2 regions of the Halomonas citrativorans genome follow, and region 1 is predicted to be linked to the other one. Evidence: predicted binding sites of a transcription regulator. Region 1 holds the regulator's gene; the other holds the start of a gene.
What was found. Region 1 encodes sigma-54, which starts transcription at its own class of promoters, with help from an activator protein. Its sites were predicted from a motif close to TGGCACNNNNNTTGCTNT; they were not measured.

Region 1 (4,429 bases):
AGCACCCTGGCCGAAGTCACTCAACCCGAAGCGACGCTGTTTGATAGTGATAACCGAGAGTGGCTCGCTCACGCCAACGAAGGCGTTCTGAACACGGCCACCCAAGCGCTAACACTGTCTGGTGATGCACGGCTTCTGGCGCCTACAGAAGGCTGGCAGCTTGATACTGAGTTATTACATTATGATGGGGTAGCGCGTCATGTCTGGAGTGAGGCGCCCGCCGTGTTTCAGCAGCCACCTCAACGAATGAGCGCATCACGTATGGATGTTTGGCTTGATGATAGCCAGGTCCGACTAACCGATAACGTCCGCGGCCATCACCCCCCCGCAACACAAAATCCTTAGGAGTCGCTATGAACGCTTTTATTCGCACCGCGCTTTTCGCCCTTGCGGTGCCGCTATCGGCAGCGGCCCAGACAAGCCAAGCCCCCATTGAAGTAGAAGCCGACCAGCTAGACCTTGATCAGCGTGCAGGCACTGCCGTTTATTCAGGCGATGTCAATATTCGCCAAGGCAGTATGCAGCTACGTGGTGATCGCGTTGAAATTATCCGTAACGACGCGGGTGAGCTTTCTCGCGCTATTGCCACCGGAGAGCGCGCCTATCTACGCAATCAACTCGATGATCAGGACGCGCCGATGGAAGGATGGGCACGCCGCGTGGTTTATCACGTAGCAGAGCGGCGTGTAGAGCTTATTGACCAGGCCGAACTGACCCAAGCGGGTGATCAGTTTACCGGTGGCCGCCTGGAGTACTTCATTGACCGCGAAGTGGTGCAGGCACGCTCCGATGTAAACGGTAGCGAGCCGCAGCGTATTCGTATGACGCTTCAGCCAGCGCAATAGGAGTCAACCATGTCTATTGCGGAAGCACCGCCCATAAAAACTCTTTACGCCAATCACTTGGCAAAAAGCTATAAGCGCCGCCGCGTGGTTAAAGACATTAGCCTGGAGATTGCTCAAGGCAGCGTGGTAGGCCTGCTCGGCCCTAACGGCGCGGGTAAAACCACATCGTTTTATATGATTGTGGGTCTGGTGAAGTCTGATGCGGGTACGGTGCGTATCGACGAGCAAGACTTAACCCGCGTTCCCATGCACGAACGCGCGATGGCCGGCATTGGCTATCTACCCCAGGAAGCGTCTATTTTTCGCAAGCTATCGGTTGCGGATAATATTATGGCGATTCTGGAAACCCGCAAAGATCTGGACAGGGCAGGACGAGAGCAGCGGCTTGAGGCCCTGCTTGACGACTTTCATATTACCCACATCCGTGACAACCTGGGCATGAGCCTTTCCGGCGGCGAGCGGCGACGCGTCGAAATTGCCCGTTCCTTGGCCACAGAGCCCGCGTTTATCTTGCTGGACGAGCCATTTGCAGGTGTCGATCCCATCTCGGTTGGTGAAATCAAGAGCATTATTCGCGCCTTAAAACAGCGCCACATTGGCGTGCTAATTACTGATCATAACGTCCGAGAAACACTGGATATTTGCGATATCGCCTATATTGTCGGTGACGGCCACATTATTGCTGGCGGCAGCCCTCAGACTATCCTTGATAACCAAAAAGTGAGGGAAGTTTACCTGGGTGCTGATTTTCGCTTATGAATTTAATTTCACCGCTAAACAGTGATCTGCAGTAAAAATTTTATCAGTGGCATGCTTATTGCACTTGCACAACAACATGACTCGCACTAGGGTGAAGCTTTCCGATTAACGAGTGGTTCTCAGATGGTCATGAAAGCTTCTCTCCAATTGCGTATCGGTACGCAGCTGACCATGACACCTCAGCTGCAGCAAGCGATTGCACTGCTACAGCTATCGACATTGGATCTACGTCAGGAAATTCAGCAGGCACTGGATGCCAACCCAATGCTGGAGCAGGAAGACGAGTTCGGCGAGCAGGCGACCGTCGAAACACCTGACGAGGAGTGGTCAGAAAGCATTCCCGAGGAACTGTCTGTCGATAGCGACTGGTCTGATACTTACCAGGACATGGGTAGCTCTGGCAGCAGCGAAGGCCCCGATTTTGAACGCCAGGCCGCGGGACAAAGCCTGCATGGACATCTCCTTTGGCAGCTGGCGATGACCGACTTTACGGCTCGTGAGCAGCTAATCGCCGAAAGCCTGATTGATGCACTGGACGCCAATGGCTACCTGACGCAGCCGCTCAACGATATCCGCGATGGGTTACGTGCTCAGAGCATCGAAGGTCTCAGCCAGCGAGAGATGGAGACCATTCTGATGCGTTTACAGCAGTTCGAGCCAACGGGCGTCTTCGCCCGTGACTTGCGCGAATGTTTGATGCTTCAGCTAGCAACGCTCCCCGACGACACGCCCCTACTGGTTCCCGCGCGCCGATTGGTTCGTCAGTTTCTTGAAGCGCTGGGCAAAAATGACATGCGCCTATTAAAGCGCCGCCTAAGCCTGGACGATGAGCAGCTAGACGATGTGATCGGTCTGATCCGAAGCCTGGACCCACGCCCAGGCAGCGCTTATGGCGTCACCGACGATAGCTATATCACGCCCGACCTGGTCGTACGTCATGACCATGAAGGCTGGCACCTGGAGCTTAACCCTGAAGCCCTGCCCCGGCTGCGTATCCAGCCCGACTACGCCAGCTTAATCAAGCGTGCAGACAAGAGTCAGGATAACCAGTTTTTAAAAGAGCACTTGCAAGAAGCGCGCTGGCTAATCAAAAGCCTGTCCAGCCGCAACGACACGCTTCTACGCGTAGGGCGCGAGATTATCACTCGCCAAATCGGTTTTTTAGAGCACGGTGAAGAAGCGATGAAGCCGTTGATTCTTGCCGATATTGCCGAGGCGGTTGAGATGCACGAATCAACCATTTCTCGGGTCACCACACAAAAATATATCCATACCCCACGGGGCGTATTCGAACTCAAGTACTTTTTCTCAAGCCAAATTAGCGGGCAGGATGGCGCAGACAGCCACTCAAGCACCGCGATTCGCGCCCGGCTTAAAAAGTTGATTCAAGATGAGCCTCCCGGCAAACCTCTTTCGGACAGTCGTTTGGTGACATTACTGGGAGATGGCGGCATCACAGTGGCACGCCGTACGGTGGCGAAATATCGTGAGTCGCTGGGCATTCCCTCATCAAGTGAACGTCGTCGTTTGCGTTAGTCGTTACAAGAGAAATGGCAAAACTCGCGACAGGGGCTTTGCAACACCGTAAAAAGGGTTACAATCGAAATTCAGTCCGATGGATAAGGAGCACGTCAATGCAAGTAAATATCACGGGTCATCATGTAGAACTGACTGACGCCTTGCGTGACTACGTTAATGAAAAACTTGAACGCATCGAACGTCATTACGACCACATCACCACGGTACAAGTCACCTTATCTATTGAGAAGGAGCGCCAACATGCCGCGTGCACCCTTCATGCGGCAGGCGCCGACTTACATGCCGACGCCGAAGATGTCGATATGTATGCCGCTATTGACGCCTTAGCAGACAAAATTGATCGTCAACTCGTTAAGCACAAGGAAAAAGCACAAGCTCGCGCCCAAGGCGCTGGCGTGCGTTAATTCAATGACGTTGGAAACCATCCTCCCCCCGGAGCGCGTACTTTACGACGTGCCCGGGGGCAGCAAAAAGCGGGTGCTGGAGTTTTTCAGCACCTTTATCGCTCAAAATACACCCAGTCTGGATAGCCAGGAAGTTTTCAGCCGACTGATCGGCCGGGAACGTCTTGGCAGCACGGGGATCGGTAACGGCGTCGCCATCCCCCATGCGCGCAGCCCACATTGCGTTACGCCTATTGCGGGTTTTTTAAAATTATCAGAACCTATTGATTTTGATGCTATTGATGGCGACCCGGTCGACCTCGTCTTTGTGCTGCTGGTTCCCGAAGAGGCTGACGACACGCATTTGTCGCTTTTGGGCCAAGTGGCCACCATCATGAATGATGCGAGCACACGCCAGGCATTACGCAAAACCAGCAGCCAGCACGATTTGCTTGACCTGCTAATGGGCAAGATTCGCGAACAGGCCGCTCCATAATCGCCCATAACGACTAACACATTTTCATGCGTTATCCCTTTTATACGTTCAATCAGAGAGAGCCACTATGCAACTGGTGATTATTAGCGGCCGCTCTGGCTCTGGCAAATCAATCGCATTACAAGCGCTGGAAGATATTGGCTATTACGCCATTGATAATCTCCCCGCCATGTTGCTTGGTTCTTTGGTTGACGAACTCCGTGACGAGGGTGAGCGCACGCATCTAGCGGTCAGTATTGATGCCCGCAACCTGCCAGCGGCGCTTGAGCGCCTTCCCGCACTGCTTGAAGAGCTGCGCGCGCGGCCTATAGATTGTCAGGTTATCTATCTAACCACCGATTCACGTATTTTACTGGAACGCTATTCTGCGACACGGCGACGCCATCCGTTAACGCGCAACAGTGATA
Region 2 (4,429 bases), on a different contig from region 1:
GGGCTGTCAGGCTGGTCAACAAGGAACGTAACAACCCGTGAAATACACGTGAAAATGAGAGGAATGACAAACAGCCTCCGGGAATTATCGCAGGGTTATAGCGTCGTACACCGTACCCGCCGACACTGTTCAGCGCAGGCGAATGTCAGGCATACACGGAGCAGGTATGCATAAAAGGATAGAGGAAATTTACTGGTTGCGTGCATACGGCTGCGTGGCCGTGTTTTTATTTCATTTGCTGGACCACGTTAATCAGCGTGTGGATAACCTGGCCACCGACCTAATGCGCCTGCCGCTGGTATTGGGCACGCCGATCTTTTTGTTCATTTCAGTGTTTGTGTTTGCCATGCGCTATGACAAGGCGGTGCCGCCTGGCTTTTTGGCCCAACGGGTAAAGTACGTCATGCTGCCTTATCTGGTATATGGCTTTATCTACTCGACGGCCGAGTGGGTTCGGCTATACGTGGCAGGGGAGCCGGTAGGCTTTGTCGCTAATGCGCTGGCGTACTTTGTTTTCGCCGGGTGGCACGGTTATTTTTTGATTATCGCCATGCAGTTTTATATCGCTTATTGGCTGTTTACCCGCTGGCAGCTGTGGCGCTTTAACCCGGTGCCGTGGCTGTGGGTGAGCTGTTGGGTGAGTATGGCGTACTGGGGAGTGGCGTATTGGTTGGGTGTGGCGCTGCCGGGGTATCTGCTCTGGGTGGCTCCTCTGGGCTGGATATATCTGTTCTTTCTGGCCCTGGTGCTGGTGCGTTACTACCCCTTTGATAGTGGAGTCCAGGCACCGCTGCGGCCTTTATGGATGCAGTACCTGTCGTGGCCTTTGTGGTTGGTCGTGTTGGTTTGTCTGCTGGTCGCGGCCAGCGTGGCGGGGTGGCTGCAGTTCTCATCCAAGGAAGTGTGGGTGATACCGCTGTTCATGCTCTCAACGCTTGTAGCGATGCGTTATTTAAAAGACATCACAGCGCCTCGCTGGGTGCGCTATATCAACCAGTATTCGTTTGGTATTTACCTGGCGCACCCCATGTTTTTTGCCATTACCGATGTGTTGGTGATGCCGTTGGCGTTGCCTATAACGGTTTACGTGCTGCTGCTGATAGTAATGGGTGCCACGGGCTCTATCCTGCTCAGTAAAATGGCGAACACCACAAAAGCCGGGGCCATGATGTTTGGCAAGCGGCTAAAAGTATAGGGCGTTGACGCGCCGTGCGGTGGGTTGGAAGCCGAGAGGGGCGCTCTACTATCTTTCCATGCACCAATTAGGTGCGTTTATGCTTATGTTTGATCTATTTTGGGTCAAAAAAACAGCTCCGTGTGTGTTTAAAAGCCTCGGGAAATATTTATGCGTCATAGAGAGGCAAGTAGGCGCAGATTTTTTATTCATTAAAACAACAAGTTAGTAATTGTTCCGGTCATTTTGGTGCAGGGTTGGCATGTTCTCTGCATTATACTTGTCAGCGGCTAGCCACCGTAGGCAGATGCCTCTCGGCGTGCTACAACAATAGCCGGTTTGAAACGATCACTAGGCGATGTGTGATTCAATTTCAGGCAAATGTTAAGCGAACAAAAAGGATAGGCCTGTCAGGCACGTACTTTATTGAATGACGGGGTTTGTCTAATAACACTTTTATCGATAGCTTACTGTTACATGCTTTAAGCCACGCCCATATCGGAGGCACAATGTCAGCCAAGACTCTCGCGCTAATTGAAGAACATGATGTTAAGTGGGTGGACCTGCGTTTCACCGATACTCGTGGTAAAGAGCAGCACGTTACCGTGCCTGCCCGCGATGTAGACGAAGAGTTCTTCGAAAATGGTCAAATGTTCGATGGCTCCTCAATCGAGGGCTGGAAAGGCATTAACGAATCCGACATGATCCTGCGCCCGGAAGATGGCACTGCTTTCCTCGACCCCTTCACCGAAGACGCTACTCTGATTTTGCGTTGCGATATCATTGAGCCAGCCACGATGCAGGGCTATGATCGTGACCCGCGTTCTATTGCTAAGCGCGCTGAGGCGTACCTGGAGTCCACCGGCCTGGGCGATACTGCTTTCTTCGGTCCGGAGCCTGAGTTCTTTATTTTTGACGAAGTACATTGGAAGTCTGATATTCAGGGTTCCATGTACAAGATTTCTTCCGACGAGGGCGCCTGGGCGACCAGTAATCAGGTAGAGGGCGGCAACCTGGGGCACCGTCCGCGCGTTAAAGGCGGTTACTTCCCGGTTCCTCCGGTCGACAGCTTCCACGATATCCGTGGCGCTATGTGTAACACCCTGGAAGCGATTGGTCAGACCGTTGAAGTTCACCACCACGAAGTGGCGAATGCGGGGCAGAACGAGATCGGCGTTAAATTCAATACGCTGGTGAAGAAGGCGGACGAAGTTCAGGAAATGAAGTACGTGATCCACAACGTGGCCCACGCGTACGGCAAAACCGCGACCTTCATGCCCAAGCCGCTGGTTGGCGACAACGGTTCTGGTATGCATATTCACCAGTCGTTCTGGAAAGATGGTCAGAACCAGTTTGCCGGTGATGAATACGCAGGCCTGTCGGAAATGGCGCTGTATTACATCGGCGGTGTGATCAAGCACGCACGCGCTCTGAACGCCTTCACCAACGCCTCTACCAACTCGTACAAGCGTTTGGTGCCGGGGTTTGAAGCGCCGGTTATGCTGGCTTACAGCGCCCGTAACCGTTCCGCCTCTATCCGGATTCCCTATACGGTCAGCCCCAAAGGCAAGCGCGTTGAAACCCGCTTCCCTGACCCGACCGCTAACCCGTACCTGTCGTTTGCTGCCCTGCTAATGGCAGGTATCGACGGCATCAAGAACAAGATTCATCCTGGCGATGCCATGGACAAGAACCTGTACGACCTGCCGCCAGAAGAAGGCAAGTTGGTACCGACCGTTGCCAACAGCCTGGACCAGGCTCTGGAAGCGCTCGACGCTGACCGTGCGTTCCTGACCGAAGGTGGCGTGTTCACCGACGATATGATTGATGCCTATATCGAACTCAAGATGGAAGAAGTAGAGCGTATTCGCATGACCACGCACCCTATCGAATTTGATATGTACTACAGCTGCTAATCGCGTTTTGACGCGATAGCCCTAAAACCCCGCTTCGGCGGGGTTTTTTATTGCACTTAACCAGTGAGAGGGTGCGCCTTAACGGTACTCCATGCACTAAAATAGTGCATGTGGTGGATCGCACCATGGCAGGTTGCGCGCTTAACGCTCGTTGAATCAAGGCTTGGCGCCCATAAGGCGTGCATGCTGATGAAAGGGGCCAACCTGGCGTGCTTTTTGCAGTTTCTCTTGCGTATTGAACGTTTTTATCAGCGACATTCAGGACACTTCATGTATCAGCGTTTACTAGAACATCTCTCCATGGCAGTGCTGCTGCTGGACGGTGAGCTCCGCGTACGCTGGATGAACCCTGCCGCCGAAGCGCTGTTGGCAGTAAGCTTTAGCCGTGTGCAGGGGAGCAGCCAGGATACCCTGCTGGGCGGTGATGAAAGTATTGACCAGGTGTTGGCCAAGGCGCGGGATGCCTTTCATCCCTACACCCAGCGCGAGGCGCGCATTACCCCGGTTAACGGTGAAGCGCTGACGGTGGATTACACCGTGACGCCCCTGTCGGCAGACGAGCTTCTGCTGGAAGTAGAACCTCGTGACCGCTTGATGCAAATTTCCCGCGAGGAAGCGCTAACCACGCGCCAGGAAACCATCAAAGTGCTAGCCCGAGGCTTGGCCCATGAAGTGAAAAATCCGCTGGGCGGCATCCGCGGGGCGGCTCAGCTATTAGAGCGTGACCTGGATAAGCCTGAATTGCGTGAGTTTACCCATATCATCGTGGAGGAGGTTGACCGCTTGCGTGATCTGGTGGATTCGATGCTTGGCCCGAATCGCATTGTTAAGCACGCGCCGGTGAACATCCACAAAGTGCTGGAGCGGGTAAGAACGCTGCTGGTGGCTGAACATCCGAATATCACCATCCACCGCGATTACGACCCTAGCCTGCCGGACCTTTCCGGGGATGAGGCGCAGATGATCCAGGCCGTGCTTAACGTGGCCAGAAACGCCGTGCAGGCCATGAGCGATGCCGAGACCCCTGTGCCCGAATTGATGCTGCGCACCCGCGCACGGCGTCAGTTTACCCTGGGGGCTGAGCGCCACCGGTTAGTGAGCGAGGTGGGTGTGGTCGACAACGGCCCTGGCATCCCGGAAGGGCTTAAAGAAACGCTCTTCTACCCGATGGTGTCAGGGCGTGCTGAAGGCAGCGGATTGGGGTTGTCCATCGCTCAGTCGATCCTGCATCAGCATCAAGGCTTGATTGAATGTGACTCACGGCCCGGGCACACCGAGTTCCGCTTACTGATTCCATTGGTTATTAATTGCACCGGAGAAGCATCATGATAGAGGCGAC

Region 2: a site for sigma-54 is predicted at 1,433-1,450, ahead of glnA (glutamate--ammonia ligase). Genes of this name have one in related genera too.

The regions. Positions count from the first base shown of each region.
Region 1 covers NZ_JABUYX010000001.1:189,828-194,256, reverse strand. The annotation lists gene lptC (LPS export ABC transporter periplasmic protein LptC) at 1-345, shown strand, start outside; gene lptA (lipopolysaccharide transport periplasmic protein LptA) at 354-845, shown strand; gene lptB (LPS export ABC transporter ATP-binding protein) at 855-1,604, shown strand; gene INT20_RS00800 (RNA polymerase factor sigma-54) at 1,728-3,140, shown strand; gene hpf (ribosome hibernation-promoting factor, HPF/YfiA family) at 3,239-3,547, shown strand; gene INT20_RS00790 (PTS sugar transporter subunit IIA) at 3,552-4,022, shown strand; gene rapZ (RNase adapter RapZ) at 4,090-4,429, shown strand, end outside.
Region 2 covers NZ_JABUYX010000003.1:134,502-138,930, reverse strand. The annotation lists gene INT20_RS05705 (alpha/beta hydrolase) at 1-1, opposite strand, end outside; gene INT20_RS05700 (acyltransferase family protein) at 167-1,195, shown strand; gene glnA (glutamate--ammonia ligase) at 1,684-3,090, shown strand; gene glnL (nitrogen regulation protein NR(II)) at 3,361-4,419, shown strand; gene ntrC (nitrogen regulation protein NR(I)) at 4,416-4,429, shown strand, end outside.